DNA from 4 places in the Psychrobacillus sp. NPDC096623 genome. Region 4 is predicted to be linked to each of the others. Evidence: riboswitches for the same ligand, from Rfam matches in the RefSeq annotation. Region 4 holds a riboswitch; each other region holds the start of a gene.
What was found. A riboswitch is a leader RNA that binds a small molecule or an ion and turns the genes downstream of it on or off. The one in region 4 is predicted to bind S-adenosylmethionine.
Positions count from the first base shown of each region.

Region 1: linked by a shared signal. The riboswitch ahead of ACIQX2_RS15300 (bifunctional homocysteine S-methyltransferase/methylenetetrahydrofolate reductase) and the one ahead of mtnW (2,3-diketo-5-methylthiopentyl-1-phosphate enolase) in region 4 are both predicted to bind S-adenosylmethionine.
Region 2: linked by a shared signal. The riboswitch ahead of metA (homoserine O-acetyltransferase MetA) and the one ahead of mtnW (2,3-diketo-5-methylthiopentyl-1-phosphate enolase) in region 4 are both predicted to bind S-adenosylmethionine.
Region 3: linked by a shared signal. The riboswitch ahead of ACIQX2_RS13935 (methionine ABC transporter ATP-binding protein) and the one ahead of mtnW (2,3-diketo-5-methylthiopentyl-1-phosphate enolase) in region 4 are both predicted to bind S-adenosylmethionine.

Region 1 is NZ_JBIWER010000006.1:29,972-34,514, forward strand. It holds gene metH (methionine synthase) at 1-400, opposite strand, end outside; gene ACIQX2_RS15300 (bifunctional homocysteine S-methyltransferase/methylenetetrahydrofolate reductase) at 381-2,240, opposite strand; SAM riboswitch class I at 2,314-2,420, opposite strand; gene ACIQX2_RS15305 (nuclease-related domain-containing protein) at 2,644-3,591, opposite strand; gene ACIQX2_RS15310 (protoporphyrinogen oxidase) at 3,708-4,543, opposite strand, start outside.
Region 2 is NZ_JBIWER010000002.1:723,710-728,252, reverse strand. It holds gene ACIQX2_RS08350 (NUDIX hydrolase) at 451-912, opposite strand; gene metA (homoserine O-acetyltransferase MetA) at 1,100-2,008, opposite strand; SAM riboswitch class I at 2,085-2,190, opposite strand; gene ACIQX2_RS08340 (methyl-accepting chemotaxis protein) at 2,256-4,262, opposite strand; gene abc-f (ribosomal protection-like ABC-F family protein) at 4,425-4,543, opposite strand, start outside.
Region 3 is NZ_JBIWER010000005.1:55,243-59,785, forward strand. It holds gene ACIQX2_RS13925 (MetQ/NlpA family ABC transporter substrate-binding protein) at 1-686, opposite strand, end outside; gene ACIQX2_RS13930 (methionine ABC transporter permease) at 749-1,417, opposite strand; gene ACIQX2_RS13935 (methionine ABC transporter ATP-binding protein) at 1,410-2,435, opposite strand; SAM riboswitch class I at 2,526-2,630, opposite strand; gene ACIQX2_RS13940 (thioredoxin family protein) at 2,666-2,986, opposite strand; gene ACIQX2_RS13945 (toprim domain-containing protein) at 2,998-3,348, opposite strand; gene gcvH (glycine cleavage system protein GcvH) at 3,424-3,804, opposite strand; gene ACIQX2_RS13955 (arsenate reductase family protein) at 3,879-4,241, opposite strand; gene ACIQX2_RS13960 (acyl-CoA dehydrogenase family protein) at 4,331-4,543, opposite strand, start outside.
Region 4 is NZ_JBIWER010000007.1:131,899-136,441, reverse strand. It holds gene ACIQX2_RS17040 (methylthioribulose 1-phosphate dehydratase) at 1-71, opposite strand, end outside; gene ACIQX2_RS17035 (2-hydroxy-3-keto-5-methylthiopentenyl-1-phosphate phosphatase) at 68-733, opposite strand; gene mtnW (2,3-diketo-5-methylthiopentyl-1-phosphate enolase) at 735-1,955, opposite strand; SAM riboswitch class I at 2,070-2,174, opposite strand; SAM riboswitch class I at 2,336-2,492, shown strand; gene mtnK (S-methyl-5-thioribose kinase) at 2,568-3,758, shown strand; gene mtnA (S-methyl-5-thioribose-1-phosphate isomerase) at 3,755-4,543, shown strand, end outside.

The DNA.
Region 1 (4,543 bases), on a different contig from region 4:
CACCAGTGACTGACAACGTTTTGGTCGTTGGTCCCACCGCCCCTGCTACAAACCGCGGCCAATCAGACGTAGAATATTCCTCTGCACAGACCTTTGCAAGCTTGGCAGCACGAAAGTTAATATCATGCGCCTGATCACCAAGATCATATTCATTTAACACTACTGGAGTGCCACCAAAAGTATTCGTACAAATGATATCTGCTCCAGCCTCTAAATATGCACGGTGGACATGTTCAATCACATCCGGTTTGATGATATTTAAATACTCATTACAGCCGTCGTATTCTTCTCCTCCGAAATCCTCAGGACTAAGATCCGCATTTTGAATCATCGTTCCCATTGCACCATCAATTATTAATATTCTCTCTTGGAGTTGTTGCTCAATTAGATGTTTGGACATAGCTGAATTCTCTCTCTTTCTTACGATCAATTTCTTGAATATAATGAATTAACTCAAGGGACATGTCATATCGGAAAAATGGTGTAATAATATAAATTCCGTTAAATAGTTCCGCTGCAGTATCGATTAGTTCCTTCGAAATCTGAATACCTTCTGCAGTAGCACGCTCTCTATCCTCCCCACATAAACGCATCCGCTCCAGTACTTCCTCGGACAACTTGATTCCGGGCACTTCATTATGAAGGAATTCAGAATTCCGACTATTAGTTAGTGGCATAATTCCGATAAAAATTGGCGTCGATAAATGTTTTGTGGCTTCATATATTTCATGCATTTTTTCTTTTGAATAAACAGGCTGAGTGATAAAATAATCTGCTCCACATTCAATTTTCTTCTCAAGTCGCTTAACTGCACGATCAAGCACACGAACATTTGGATTAAATGCAGCGGCTACAGAGAAGTTCGCTTTTTTACGAAGTGACTTTCCTGAGAAAGAAATTCCTTCGTTTAATTGTTTGATCAGCTGAAGTAGCTCTAAACTAGATACATCATAAACACTCGTGGCACCTGGGAAATCACCGATTTTGGTTGGATCTCCAGTTACCGCAAGAATATCATGAATGCCAAGTGCATCCAGTCCCATAAGATGAGATTGGAGACCGATTAAATTACGGTCACGGCATGTAATATGTGCAAGTGGACGGATATTATTTTCATACTTTAACATCGAACCCATTGCCATATTGCTAATTCGTGGAGAAGCCAGTGAATTATCTGCCATCGTCACTGCATCAATTCCAGCCGCATATAGCTTTTCCGCCCCTTCCATAAAGGTAGTTGTATCAAGGTGACGAGGGGTATCTAATTCTACGATAATCGTTCGTTCTGTCTTCGCCTTTTCATGTAACGGTTTTGTGTTAGTCGGCTTGGCATCTTGAATAATGATCGGCTTTTTCTTCGTTACTACTTTATTTGTAATAGGCGCTAAATGACCAATATGTTTTTTCACTGCTTCAATATGCTTTGGTGTCGTCCCACAGCAACCTCCTATTAATCGGACCCCTGCATCCCTCAAATATAACGCAGCCTTCCCAAAATAATCTGCATCAGACTCATAGACAATTCTTCCTTCATCTATATCAAGCAGACTGGCATTGGGATAAGCTGATAGGAATGCTTTTTCCGGAAGCTTTACTCCCTCAAACGCTTGAATGGTATGATGGGGACCGAGTCGACAGTTGACTCCCACAATGTTCGCTCCAATTGCTTCTAGCTGATGTAGTGCATCATTCAGCGATAAGCCATTTTGCAAAATACCAGGATCATGCATAGATACTTGGGCAATGATTGGGATATCCGTTAGTGTACGAAGATGAGTCACAGTAGTCTTTAATTCTTCCAAATCATAATAGGTTTCGAGTAATAGACCATCTGGATCACCGGCTAATAAGTTGAGTGCCTGCTGGTCAAGTGAATGGATAATTTCTTGGAGTGTGGCATCACTTTTTCGTATCCCACGAATACCTCCAATCGTCCCGAGGACAAATTGATTGCCCGGTGCTGCAGCTCTTTTCGCAATTTGGATGGCCGCTTCATTTATTTCTTTTACTTGATTTTCTAATCCGTAGCGCGCCAGTTTAATGGCATTCGCCCCATATGTATTCGTTTGAATAATATCTGCTCCAGCCACAATATAGTCCTGATGAATCTTCTCAATAATTTCCGGCTTCTGAATATTTAGTTCCTCATTGCAATAGTCAATACCGTACGAATAAAGTAGTGTTCCCATCGCTCCATCGGCCGTCAATATTGACGTCTCCAATTTTTCTAATAAACCCATCCTGTATCCATCCTTTCCCATATAAAAAAGCCTTCTATAAAAAGAAGGCTTTACGTGTATGCAAGATACTACCTTCTCATCTACCAAACTTTTGCAAAGTCTGCTGGATTTAGCACCTGACCAATATGGCTGGTTGCTGAAGCGTCGTAGGGCCAGTCCCTCGGCTTCTCTTGATAAGAATTTCATTATTCAATTTTCTAATTAGACATATCGTACCTTTATTCAACTAAAGCGTCAAGAGTGTTTTGAATTTTCTATTGATTTTTTGGGGATGGCGGGGGCGATTCCGGTGATTTTTTGGTTCTTTCGGGTGATTCTATTGGACATTCCGGCGATTCTTGAGTACATTCTGGTGATTCTCTTCTACATTCAGGTGATTCTAACAAACTTTCAGGTGTTTCTTTCACCAAACCCACTTATACTTTCTATTTCTTGAAGTTCCTGTCTGGATTAGATTCATTGATTGCAAAAGTCTATGTGCGATCTCGCTTGATTCTAAATGGAGAAATGTTCTACATTGTTTGTTCGTTATAGTATCACTAATTAGCATAAACCAATCTCTAATAGCTTTTTCATGTGCAAACTTATCGAAATGACCACAGCTAGGGCAAATCCAACCACTTTTTCTTTTTATCATTCCATGAAAATTGCAGTTTTCACAGCAGACTCCACTCCGCAGGTCTTCAGGATTAATTCCCCAGCGTACACACATTGGAAAGGGAATATAGGCTTGTTGACCGACTTTTATTTGACTGCAAAATTTCTCCATATCACCCGAATCAAAATATACATTTTCACGAGGAAGATTTCGTAAGTAGACTGGGATAGTTTGTGGAAGAATAGCACTATGTTTTTTCGGGGGTTCTATTACTCTCACTTTCGGATTGCTCAGAACAATCACTCCGTGTATTGGGATAGTCATTACTTGTTTACCAAGCCATTCTTGAAGTAAATAAATATTTCTTGATAATTGAATTTCTGGACTTTCAAAAACATCGATTTTTCCTTCGGCTGTTTCCCTCTCTAACATTGCAGGATTTTGTTTGAAAAATAACTTTCCGTTTATATTTTTACTTTCTAGAATCACCAAAAAATAGGGAGTAAGAAAAATTGCATCCATTTGAAAGTAACCATTTGAATTCAATCCAATGTTTTCTACCAGAAGGTATTCAAAAGGAAATGTATATTTTTCAAACACTTCACTTATTTTACGTTCTCCATGCAAACCAGCTTTTGCGGCCTTTGCTTTTGCAATAATTATTTCCTTTTGCGGATGTGTTTCATTTAAACGTTTCCCTAACATTTGGAGACCAATTAAATTGTATTCTCGTGAATCCATATCTCTCAGCACAAATCACCTCCACCCGCATCGTATCACAACTAAAGAAAATGTAAATTTTACTAAATAACCGACTATTCCATTTTCCCCATAAAAAAAAGGCCAAAATTGAATTTTGGCCCGGAAACTTACTCAACTATTGAATTGATTATATTTTCTGCTGTTTCTTTACCGTTCTTGATACAAGCGACAATTCCAACTCCATAATAAGAACAGCCTGCAAGCAATACGTTTGGCATTGAATTTGCCATTTTAGCTGTTAATGATTGAATCGCCCCTCCATGTGCGAGATGATAATTCGGCATTTGATCGTTCCATTTTGTTACTTCTATTACATGAGGCTTGCCCGTTAATTTCATGCTCATTTCAATATCTTGGAGGGCAACTTCTACCAGCTCTTCTTCAGTCATATTTTTCATACTTTCAAAGGCTGGACTTGCGCTCTTATAGAACATTCGAACAAGCAATTGATTGTCCTTAGAGGTGTGTGTCCATTTACGACTTGTCCAAGTGCAAGCATTACATTTCACATCGCTATTTTCAGAGACGATAAAACCGGTGCCTTCTGCTGGAAGCTGTTCATCTGGAATATCAAAGCCGAGGTAGATGCTAATAAGGGATGAATTTTTAAGCTTGTCGAAATCAGTATCCAACTGGTCATCCTGAAGAATTTCCTGCGCCACTTGATGAGGTGCAGCGAGCACTACACTATCTGCTTCAATCATTTCTCCATTAGCCAATAAAACCATATATCGGCCATCCTTCTTTTCCACTTTTTGCGTTGCCACACCTTTTATAATCGTAGATTCGCTCAGCACTTCCTCTAAGCGATCGATAAGAGTGGAAAGCCCATTTTGGAAAGAAATAAACTTTTTGTTTGCGGCAGCTTGAAATTTCGCTTTGTTTTCCTCTAACCCTTTAATAATACTGCCGTACTTATTTTTATAATCAATTAAGTAAGGCA
Region 2 (4,543 bases), on a different contig from region 4:
ACCAGATATTTTGAGTGTAACATTTCACACTGAATGTTGGTTTTGACCGTGAAAAAAGAACAAAATGAACTGTACCCCAATTGTTAGATACTTTCTAACAATTGGGGTACAGTTTTTCTGAAGCATTCGTAAAACAATATAAAAATTACACACATCAGTTTAAAATAGACGTACTAAATTACATGATTGAACATGGTACCTCTTTAACTGAAACAGCGGGTATCTTTTTGATAGCTCCTCCTTCATCGGTAAGTGTTTGGAGAAACAATTTGAAGCGCAATCACCAAATAAGACAAAGCTCAAATAGTCTATGAATTAAGTCTCCCCCTGTTTATGTTAATCTTTTATCAGAATTTAATCGTTTTACTAAAGAACCAGTTAGTTGAATAAGGGAAATACTGATCTGTATTAGAGATAGGTCGTTATTTTGACTAATTATATTCAGTTATATTAACTAATTACCGGCAAGTTCACCTGATTTACCCAATCCTGAATGAATCGCTCTTGATGCGAGTTCAAATGAGGTAGGTTATTACTGGAAAAGAATCGATGTTCATGACTTTCTTCAGAGCTATGAAGTAATTCTCCTGAAAAACTGCTTGAATGGAATATAATCTGGACACTAAAAACTTTATCTCCATTCTGATATTCTGCAAATCCATCTTCACCTGAATAAAGACCAAACAACTGTAATTGTTCAACTCTTAAACCCGTTTCCTCAAATGTTTCTCGCAAAGCAGTTTCAAGAAATGATTCTCCAGGCTCCATTACGCCTCCAGGAATACCCCAAACATCTCGATCCGTACGATGTTGTAATAAAATTTGATTTTCTTTTTCAATTATAATTCCACAACCTACAGTCATAAGCATTTCATTTCCAATTAACTTTCGAATTGTTTGTATGTAACTCATCATATCCTCCTTGTTTAGTTGCTGAGATTTGTAAATAGGATTTTGATGTGGAATTCGACAGGTCTTTAAATTTTGAAGATGTTATCTATACCTTCTATATATTTAATCTACTACCATTGCATTAACTTTAAATGTTTCCATTCTTGCTAACCTATAGCAAGTGAACAAGCAATTTAAAAATCTGAGGTCATTCCCATTCATAAGGTGTTTCTTGGTACACATAATAGTTCAACCAATTAGAAAATAACAGATGAGTATGAGAGCGCCAAGAGTTCTTTGGTTTTTGTGATGGATCATCGTTTGGATAATAGTTTTCCGGAACGTCTATCTCTACACCTTTATGGATGTCTCTTTTATATTCGTCAGCAAGTGTCGTTGCATCATATTCTAAGTGACCAGTAATCATAATATGCTTTTTATCTTTCGAAATAACTAGGAAAACACCTGCATCCTCTGAACTTGATAATAATAATAGCCGATTGTCTTGTTTAATCTCCTCGTAGGAAACAGCTGTGTAACGTGATACTGGTGCATTAAACTCATCATTAAATCCTCGAACTAAATGTACAGTTGGATCGGTTAAACAATGGTTAAACACCCCAAAACATTTTTTAGGCAAGTCGTATTTTCCGATTCCGTAATGATGATAAAGAGCTGCTTGTGCTCCCCAACAAATATGCAGAACGGACGTTACATGCGTTTTGGACCAATCCATTATTTTCGTCATTTCACTCCAATAATTAACGTTCTCAAATTGTAAATGCTCGATTGGCGCACCAGTGATAATCATTCCATCATATTTTCGATGTTCAATTTTGTTAAATGTCGTGTAAAAAGTATCCAAATGAGTTTTGCTCACATTTTTGGAATCATGGGTTGCCATATGTAAAAAAGTCACATTTACTTGTAGCGATGTATTTCCTAATAATCGTAGTAATTGAAGTTCGGTTTTCTCTTTTTCGGGCATCAGATTTAAAATAATGATGTTTAATGGGCGTATATCTTGGGCTATTGCTCGATCGGTATCCATTATAAATATTTTCTCTTTTTTTAGATGTTCAGCTGCCGGCAATTGTTTAGGAATATTTATTGGCAAATTGTTCTCCCCCTTTAAATTTAAAAACCCTCTTTTCCTATAAAATAAGAAAAGAGGGTGAACGTTTTGCTCTCGATTCTTATCTTTCAAGAAATTATCTTGTAGGAGTTAGCACCTTTCTGACAAGTCAGAGGTTGCTGAAGCTTCAACGGGCCATTTCCCTCAGCTTCTCTTGATAAGAGTTATTTAATTATATTGTTCTTCATTAGAAAATATTAACATGTGTTTTCGAATAATTCAACTTCTTTTAAACTTTGAAACGATTTACTGTATTCGCCAGTTTTTCACTCAAACTTGTTAATGTCTCTGATGCTTCTGCCACCGATTGAATTGCTCGTAATTGCTCATCGGAGGAAGCACTTACTTCCTCACACGCTGCAGCAGTTTGCTCCGAAGTTGCTGCCATCACTTGAATTGTATCTACTACTTGATCTTTATAATTAGAAACCTGTTCGATTTCTATAGACACGGAATCAATAGAAGCTTGCAAATTATTCATCAGTAATGATATTTCACTGAATGTCACTTCTGTATCAATAACAACAGATCCTTGTTCACGGAACGTTTTAATAGTGTCTATCATTTGTTTCCCAACGATTTGAGATTCACTCTGTAGCTCAGTAATAGTTTGTTTTACTTCCTCTGTTGCTTTTGCCGACTGCTCTGCAAGTTTTCGCACTTCATCCGCTACAACAGCAAATCCTTTACCATGTTCACCCGCACGGGCAGCTTCTATACTTGCATTCAACGCGAGTAAATTCGTTTGTGCAGAGATTTCCATAATTGTTTCCATCACACCACCAATTGCTTTTACTCTAATTTCTAATGTTGAAAATAGAGAAGACATTGAAGTGAGATTAGACTCCCAATTTTCGAATGATGATTTTAATTCTCTCATTTGACTTTGTCCATTTGTATTCATGGAATTCGCTTTTGTAGCTATATCAGTCATCACGACTGACTTTTCGTTAATCAGATTTATTTGCTCACTTAAGTGAACAGAGCTCTCCGTAACTTCTCCTGCATCTTCTGCAGATTTTGAGGCACCTTCAGCAATTTCACTCACAGCTAAAGAAACTTGCTCTGCAGAAGCATTTGTTTCCTCTGCAACTGCACTTAAGCTTTCAGAATTGGTTTGTACATCACTAGCAGACTCTTTTACTACTTGTATAATTTCATTCATACTTGTAGCCATTTTATTAAAGTTAGTTGCTAACTGACCTATTTCATCTTTAGATTTAATATTTGCTTGAACGGTTAAATCCCCTTCAGCTATCGAGTCCATTAATTTTTTCAGGTGCTCAATTGGTCTTAAAATATGACTGATGATGAAATACAAGACAATAACTACTGCTGCCTCTATAGCTAATATAATTATTATTAATAAGTTACGAATACTATCTGAAGTTTGATTTATTTTATTCTCCTCATAAACCGCTCCCAGTTTCCATTCCAGTCCTGGCAAGGTTGTAAATACAGTAATATTATTGGTTCCTTCTGTTGCTTCATGTATCTCACCACTTTCAGAAGAACTATTGAGCATTTCCTTAACAGCTGAATGCTCAGATAGATTTTCACCAAATAGTGTCGGATGAACAATAGCATTACCATCTGCATCTACAATAATCGGATAACCTTCATAGCCTAACTCACTATTTGCGACTTTTTCGGTTAACTTCGACAGTAAAATATCAATAGCAAGAACTCCGACCACTTGCCCATCTCTGATAACAGCTTTAGCACCTGAAATTGCATATTCTCCAGTAGCAACATCCACATAAGGTTTAGACCAGCTGAAATTCTCTTTGTTGGAAACAGCATTTTTATACCATTCCCTGGATGTAGGGTCAAAATCTGCACCTAGATCGGCTTCTGGAATTATTTCGATCGTTTTATCCGGCAAGGCTATATAGACAGAAGCCACCGCATCATATAAAGAATTAAATTCATTAAATCTAGTATCTAAATTTTTCTCTAATTGATTAGTTAAGACCTCATCAGTAGCTTTAGCACTATTTGGAAAATCCAATATATCGTTGGAAGTCGATAATTGCAGTATTCCTTTTTCATATGCAGCTAAATAATTCTGAATTGTTGCTGACATTTCATTGATTATAACTTGACTCTGATCGATTAGTTCGTTTTCCGTCTTTTTACTAATTGTACTCGTACTGATTAATATTAGCGGTATCATACTCACAATAATAAGAACAATTACCGTAATAATTATCTTCCATTTTATAGATTTACCCATTTCCAACTTCCTTCTCTGTGTATTGAATATGCCCTATATGAACTGTTCATATAGGGCATATTTATACTATTATATCGGCACAATACGAGATATTTGATGTCTAGTTAATACTTTTCGCTAAATTTTTGCAAATCTTTGATTTTTCAACGTGTTTTAGACTTTTCATCCTTCTTTCTCCATCCATTCCATCAGGAGTATTTCTAGCTTTTGTTCGTTCAACTGAATAGATTCCAGCAGCGTTTCGTATACTTCCCAATCACTTTCTATTTCTATTTTTACTT
Region 3 (4,543 bases), on a different contig from region 4:
GCGATGATATTTACATATGGTGATTCATCTGATTCTTCAATAGCGATAGAGTCTTCTAATGGGTTAAGGTCAGCGTCTATTGCATAGTTGGAGTTGATCAATACTGCATCGCCTTCTTCATTTTCATATAACTGAACCATTAGTGCTGACTCATAGTTAGCGTCAAATTCAAGATTTTTAGGATTTTCTACGATATCTTTAACTTCTGCTTTTGTTTTATCAATACCATCTGCTAATTTAATAAGACCTTTTGCTTCTAACATAGCAAGGATACGTCCATGATCGGCAACAGAGTTACTCATTAATATAGTTGCACCTTCTGGAAGCTCTTCGATTGAACCGTATTTTTTAGAGTATAAACCGATTGGCTCGATGTGAATACCGCCAGCGTTAGCGAAGTCATATCCAAAATCAGCTTTTTGTGATTCAAAGTAAGGGATATGTTGGAAGTAGTTCGCGTCCAAATCACCTGAGTCTAAATCTTTGTTTGGTAGTACATAATCTTGGTAAGATTCTACAACTAGTTCGATTCCTTGTTCTTCAAGGATCGGTTTAACTTCTTCTAAAATAACAGCATGAGGTACGTTAGATGCACCTACTACAAGTTTGCTACTATCTTCTTCTCCACATGCTGCAAGTGCTAATGCACTTACTGATAATAAAGCTCCAGCTAAAAACTTCTTCATTCTAAAATCTCTCCCTTTTTATCTATTATTTCTATGTGATCGAGTATTCTCGCTAACACCATTTATCGTTTATCAATTTTTGTCGTAATTACATCGCCTATCCACTGGATAATAAATACCATGATTAATATAAAGATCGTTGCGACAAATGTTACGTCTGTTCTACCTCTTTGAAATCCATCTAAGAAAGCTAAAGTTCCTAGTCCGCCTGCACCGATGATTCCAGCCATTGCCGTATACCCGACTAGTGAAATACCTGTAACTGTAATTCCCGAAACTAAAGCAGGCATTGACTCTGGCAATAATACCTTCCATATAATAGTAGAAGTTTTAGCACCCATTGATTTTGCAGCTTCTAATACACCCTTGTCTATCTCACGTAGTGCTATTAAAACCATGCGAGCATAAAATGGAGCTGCTCCGATTACTAAAGCAGGAAATGCTGCATTTGGTCCACGCATTGTACCGACTAAAAACTTCGTTAATGGGATCAATAAAATGATCAAAATGATAAATGGAATGGAACGGAATATATTAACGAACGCTCCAGTTAACCAATTAGCCAGTTTGTTGGCCCATGCCTGATGTGGACTAGTTAAGAAAAGTAGAAGACCGAGAACTAGTCCAATAATTGCTGTTAAAATAGTGGATACTGAAGTCATATATAATGTTTCAAGTGTTGCTTCCCACATTTTAGGCCAATCAACATTTGGAAATAAATCATTAATCATTGTTGATCACCTCTGTAATTACTTTTTGTTCGTGAATATAGCGAATAGCCTCATCCACTAATAATGCATCTCCTTCTAGTTGAAGGATTAGTGTACCAAATGCGCCATTTTGCGTATGTGAAATATTGCCTTGAACAATATTCACATCGAGATCAAATTGCTTGATAAGTCTAGACAAAATAGGCTGCACTGTTTGTTCTCCTACAAATCCTAGTTTAATCAGTTTTCCATTTGGATAAAGCTCTTTTAATTGTTGGATTGTTTGTAGAGCTTTATTGGAATCATTGATCTGCGAAACAAAACGCTTCGTTATTGCCTGCTGTGGGTTTTGGAATACATCTAAAACGTTTCCTTCTTCTACAACATGCCCTTTTTCCATTACAGCTACACGCCCACAAATTTTTTGGATAACCTGCATCTCATGGGTTATCAATACAATTGTAAGACCTAATTTTTCGTTAATGCTAACTAATAGATCCAAAATTGAATCAGTAGTTTCTGGATCTAATGCTGAGGTTGCTTCATCACAGAGAAGGACTTCTGGACGATTGGCTAATGCGCGTGCAATTCCGACACGTTGTTTTTGTCCGCCTGATAATTGAGAAGGATAGTAATGTCCGCGACCCTCTAATCCTACTAGATCAATTAGTTCGTTAACTCTTGTTATGCGTTGTTCTTTTGGTACACCAGCTATTTCTAAAGGAAAAGCAATATTCTCTGCAACCGTTCTAGACCATAACAGATTAAAATGTTGGAAAATCATACTTACCTTTTGTCTTACCTGACGGAGCTTCACTTCATTTATCTTTGTGATATCTTGATTGTTCACAATAATTTGTCCAGAAGTTGGTTTTTCCAATCCATTTAATAAACGAATAAGTGTACTTTTACCTGCACCACTATAACCAATGATGCCGAAAATTTCACCTTTCTTTATGTCAAGATTCACCTCTTCAACTGCAACGATCGTACCTTGTTTCGTACTAAATTTTTTCGAAATATTATTTAAACTAATCATGTGAATCTTGCCACCTTTCTATCTAAAAAAACCCTCCTGCAAAAGAGCAGAAGGGTTTTACGTTATCCATTTTAATAACATTCATCCATTCTCTCATTTCCCAAAGCAATTGCTTTGCGTGATTTGGCACCATTTCATTTACATGACGGTTGCCGGGCTTCATAGGGCACTTCCCTCCACCTCTCTTAATAAGAGTGACACTATTTAATTTCTTGGTATATCGTATGTTATCATAAGACTACTTGCTCGTCAATATTTTTTATCGCATCTAATATAAATGGTACTGATTGGAATGCATATATTTTTTTATATACCGTGCCACCTTTAGCAATTAGCAAACATGGAACGCTTTCGATTTGATAATCCGCAGCAAAATTTCCCAGATAGTTAATATTTGCTTGGCCAATAGAAAAAGGCTTCATTTCTTGTACAACTTGCATCATTTTACTAGCAACTTGGCATGTTCCACATAAAGGTGTATATATATATAACATTGTAAGCTGACCACTATTCTTGTTTCTATTCCATTGATCAAGAGTCCATTCATTCATATTCCATCATCCTAAAGTAAAAAGTTTCTTTTCACTTTTATATTAACACTTTTTAAAATAGAAGCCAAAACTTTGAACGGTGTAGTCGCTACTTCACAATACATTGGATTGGTGTATAGATGAATTGCTTCTGGGTATTCTTTTCGCACAACGGAGCGAATTTGCTCTCCTGATTTATCTGCATCTAAAAACGCATATATAGGAATACCGTCATAAGGACTTAAAATTTCTTCAAGCTTTACATTCGATATCGTTCCGTTCGTACAAATAATTTCTGTTGATTCATCAAGAAGTTGAAGAAGCTTAAGTTTATCCGATCTTCCCTCAACAAGAATTATTTTTTCACTAAAGACAATAGCCATTTTTGCATCTCTCCTAACTATGCCCTTTCCAATATTATATGAAAAAAACGCCGTTATTAAGCGGCGTTTTCATAATTATTGTGAAATTAATTCTTCGTATTTTTCTGGAGAAAGTAAAGCCTCTACTTCTGCCAAATCAGTAGGTTCAATAACGATCATCCATGCATTTTCATAAGGGGATTCGTTTACATATTCAGGACTATCTTCTAATTCTGAATTTACTTCTAACACTTTACCGCTTATCGGTGCATATAGCTCAGAAACTGTTTTTACAGATTCTACACTACCGAATGGATCTCCTGCCTTGATCTCATCTCCCACTTGTGGAAGCTCGACAAACACGATATCTCCTAGTTCTGATTGTGCAAATTCAGTAATACCGATACGGACATTTCCGCCTTCAGTTTTTACCCATTCATGCTCTGCTGAGTATTTTAAATCCTTAGGTGTGTTCATTAAATGTTCCCCTCTCCATTATTAATACATTCATCTATAATATTCACATATTTTTATCGTAAAAACAAGTCACTTTAAGAAGTCTTCCAAACGTCTTCAAACTGTTCTTCCTTGAATCCTAACGTTAATTTTTTCCCGTCAAAAACAATCGGTCGCTTGATAAGCATCCCATCAGTAGCAAGTATGGATAATTGTTCGTCTTCTGACATTGTAGATAATTTATCTTTAAGTCCAAGCTCACGATACTTCATACCAGAAGTGTTAAAGAATTTTTTTAGCTCTAATCCACCTACCTCATGCATTTCTTGAAGTTGTTCCTTAGTTGGGGGAGTTTCTACGATATGATTTTCTATGTAATCAATTCCATTGTCCTTTAACCATTTACTCGCTTTTCTGCAAGTACTACACTTAGGATAACCGTAAAATTGAATTGTCATATGGTACCACCTTTTTCTTTTTATCATACCTAATATTATAAAAAAATACAAAAAGCCGACCCCTATGAATCGGCTTTTCATATGTTTAATTAAAGTACGTATTTTTCCGCTTCGATCAATTTAACTGATGCTTCACGTTTTTTCTCGATCACATTGTATGGTGTGAAGCGAGTCAATTTACGTAATGCTGAAATCATCATACGTTGAGTATCTCCATCTACTGACGCAATAAGTGTTTCTTTTGCCGCTTGTTCGATTTCAATAAACGCTTCTTGTGTGAAGATTTGTGTATAAAGAAGTTT
Region 4 (4,543 bases):
ATAAACCAATCTCTGGTGGCTAATTCATCTTTTATGTCGGCAAGTTCTTCCCATTTATATTGTAATGTCATATTTCCACACCTAACTTCGGCTCAATAATCTCTATTACATCGTGGAAGTTTTCAAAAGGCTCATAGGGAATATTTAATTCTTCGCATTTTTCGATTAAGAAATCTCTTGCGATAATGATATCTCCCAATTTTGCGGCTTCTAAATCAGTGATAGAATCGCCAATTACAACACTCACTGCATCTTGGTGAAGAAGGGTACGAATAATAGATGGTTTACAGCAACCACAGCCTTGGCTCGTACATTGTTCATCACAGCTATATGGAAACTCAATGTGAATAGTTTCTTTCGAAAAATCCGATTCGTTGCAGTAAACACCTGCAAATGGTCCAAATGGTTCTAGTAGATTATGAACGAAAAAGTCTATCCCGCCACTTACGATGTAAAGTGGTATGTCATGCTTTTTTGTAAAGGATACAAATTCACTAAACCCATCACGGATGATTGCCTGCTGGCGCACAAAAGAAATAATTTCATCTTTTGACTCAATAGGTAGGAGAGAGAACATTTTTGCTACGCCATCCCTAATGGAAATTCGTTGACCTAAAATATCATCTTTAATCGGTATCCATTCTGGTGGTGCAAATTTTTTCATGATAGCCATAATGTTATCTTGATTGGTAATAGTTCCATCAAAGTCACAAAAAATTACAAGTTTACTCATATTACTTATCACCCCATAATTCAAGTGCCGTTTTTAGTTCACTATGTTGTTTCGCTGCCTGCTCTAATGGAATATCTTCCAATACAGCCGCTACGGCCTGCCTAAAAGCTAGCCCCCCTCCGATTGCACCGGCGGGATGTCCATGTACACCGCCCCCTGCATTAATAATGCTATCTATTCCATAGTCATTCATTAATAGTGGTACGAGACCAGGATGAATGCCGGCAGATGGTACTGGAAAGCTTTGTTTAACGTTACTGTTTTTTGTTAGTTCTTCGCCTAGAGAAAGAGCTATAGACTTTTCAAGTGCAACACTACCATAAGGAGAAGGGAATAACGAGAAGTCTGCCCCCGCATATCGAGTGAGTTTTCCAAGAACTAATGGCGTTGAAACTCCATAAAATGCGGAAGAAGTAAATGCTCCACTATAAGCGGGATGAGCCATGAGTGGCAATTGAATTTCATCGTCTTCTGCTAGCTCCTGAAGAACATCTAATCCGTAAGCATGAACATTAAATAAAAGTGCATCTGCTCCAAGTTCTCGCGCTTTTTTAGCCTTGTCCTTTAATTTGAAAGTACGTCCAGATAAATTTACTGCATATAGCGTACGGTGTCCGGTTTCTTCATACACCTGATTTAGCACTTCTCGACCAGCAGATATACGCTTTTCAAAAGTAGTTAGAGGATTTTCAAATAGTATCTCATCGTCTTTTACAAGATCAACTCCACCAAGCGCTTGTTGTCTAAGCTGTTCGGCTAAAAATTCGATATCTCTCCCAATGACCCCTTTGAATATACTCATGACAAGCGGACGTTCAAAAACACCTAATCTTTCTCGAATGCCTTGAATGCCGAAGCGAGGTCCTGGGAAACTGGACAATAGACTTGAATCGAATTCTAAATCTAATAGTTTTATTTCACCATCTAAGGATAGTTTGCCGAAGACTGTAGTTAAAATTGCAGGTATATCAGCCGAAAAGTTTGCTGCAGGGTAGAATATTTTAATTTCACCTTTCACCTTTTCAGGATTAATTGGGTGAAGTATATCCTTAAATTCCGTAACGGATAGTACAGTTCCTTTATGTTTTTTTAGCTGCTCCTGTTCTAACAAGGCTAAAGTGGTCCAAGAACCAATAGTCAAACCAAGTGCAATATCTTTCGCCTTTCTTTCAAACGATCCAGCTTTTCCATATAGTTGATAGTGTGCAGTAACTCCGCTCATTTATTTCACTCCTGACTTATAAATGCACAAGCGCCTATGCAAGCCCTGACTAGCGCTGGACAGATGACATTAAAAAAACCTCTTCAAATAAGAAGAGGTTAATAGTCTAACAACTTCTTATTTCTCAGCTTGTTAGCTGCAAGAATTAGCACCGTGTTCAAAATTGAATCGGTTGCCGGGTATCATAGGGCTTGTCCCTCCACCTGCTCTAAATAAGAAAAAATATTCGGTTAAAGTATTTAATAAATAATATTGATTATTCCATGGTATAAAAATTCTGTCAATAAGAAAATTTAAATTTATTTTTATTCAAAAAAACAGTTGACATAACTTTTTCTAATATGCTAGGATTCTAATCAATCGTAAATAGTTGTAACGTACTCTTATCAAGAGCAGGCGGAGGGATAATGGCCCTATGAAGCCCAGCAACCGACCGTAATACCGTTGTGAGACGGGGCGCTTTATGCGCCGGAATGTAAAATTCCGTAAGGCACGGTGCTAATTCCATCAGAAAGTTTACTTTCTGAGAGATAAGAGGTTCAGAATCTCTTATTCTAAACCTCTTTCTTTTGAAAGAGGTTTTTTATTTTTGTAAATGAAAGGGAGAAAGTAATGGCGGTAGTAACTACAAAACAATACGAATCATTAACGGAAGAAACGGCAATTTCACTGGCAAAGGAATTATCCTTGTTCTCAAACGAAGCTCCATTAGTTTGCAAAGAGATTGGCGATGGAAACTTAAACTATGTATTCCATATAACGGATCAAGTGAGTAAACGAGGAATTATTATTAAACAGGCACTACCCTATGCAAAGGTCGTTGGAGAAAGTTGGCCACTTACGCTGAAAAGGGCAAAGATTGAAGCAACTGCCTTACAAAAACATGGAGAATATGCAGTTGGTCTTGTTCCCAAAGTCTATGCAGCAGATGAAGATTTAGCTATAACGGTAATGGAAGATTTGTCACATCTTCAAATAGTACGGGAGGGTTTGATAAAAGGTGAATCATATCCTAAATTATCAACCGATATTGGAGAATATCTAGCATTAACACTTTTTAATACTTCTGATTTTGCACTTCACCCCTTTGAAAAAAAGGCGCTTGTTGTAGAGTTTTCTAATCCAGAATTGTGTAAGATCACAGAAGACTTAATCTTTACGGATCCTTTTTTTGATCATGAAACAAATGATTTTGAACCTGCATTACAAGCAGAGGTCGAGGCTATCTGGAATAACCATTTATTAAAGCTCGAAGTGGCAAAACTAAAACGAAGCTTTTTGACAGAGGCAGAGGCTTTACTGCATGGAGATCTTCATACGGGAAGTATATTTGCAAGTGAAGAAGAAACAAAAGTAATCGATCCAGAGTTTGCTTTTTATGGTCCTATTGGATTTGATATAGGCTTGTTTTTGGGAAATTTAATCGTTCAATCCATTACAAGAGAAGGCGAACAACGTGAGGTTATTAACGATCATATACAAAACACATGGCTTATTTTCTCGACCAAATTTTCAGATTTTTTGAAACAGAGTGAATTCGATTCCTTTAAGGATATAGAAGGCTATGATGCATTTGTATTGGAAAAAATATTTCATGATTCATTAGGTTTTGCAGGGTGTGAACTTATTCGTAGAACAATTGGATTGGCACATGTCAAAGACTTAGATAGCATTGTAAACCAAGAGCAACGAATTTTACTAAAAAAACAAACGCTTAATGCCGGAGAATTACTAATAGTTAGACGTAATCAAATAGACTCAATCGATGCGGTAATTGAGTTATTAGGAGAAATTCAACAATGACTATACCATTATCGATTAAATGGGAAGATAAGCAGTTAGTACTCTTAGATCAGCAGAAGCTTCCACATGAAATTGTCTATTTAAAAATAGAAACACTTAAAGACGTTTATGATGCAATTATTACTCTGAAAGTCCGGGGTGCTCCTGCTATTGGAATTACGGCGGCATATGGATTAGCTCTGGAGGCACAAAATTATAAAACAAATTCGATGAAAGATTTTCTAGAAACATTAAAAAAAGATGCAACTTACTTGGGCGAATCTCGACCAACTGCTGTCAACTTAGTTTGGGCCCTTGAGCGATTGTTGAAAGTAGTAAATCAAGTTGATAATGTTACGAGTGCAAAGCAGCTACTAGTGGAAGAAGCAAGGAAAATACATAAGGAAGACGAAGAGTCCTGTCGGAATATTGGTGAATTTGCCCTTACTTTACTGGAAGATAAAACGAAGGTAATGACTATTTGCAATGCAGGTTCGATTGCCACTGCAAAGTATGGTACTGCTTTATCTCCGTTCCATCTAGGGAAGGAACACGGCAAAAAGTTTGAGGTATTCGCATGTGAAACTAGACCTGTCTTTCAAGGTGGCAGGTTGACGGTGTGGGAGCTGCAGCAATCAGGTGTCGATGTGACACTAATTACCGATAGTATGGCTGCACACACAATCGGGGCAAAAGGAATCGAGGCAATTATAGTCGGAGCGGACCGGATAGCAAAAAATGGTGATACCGCAAATAAGATAGGAACTCTGAACTTGGCTATTCTAGCTTCCGTAAATTCAATTCCA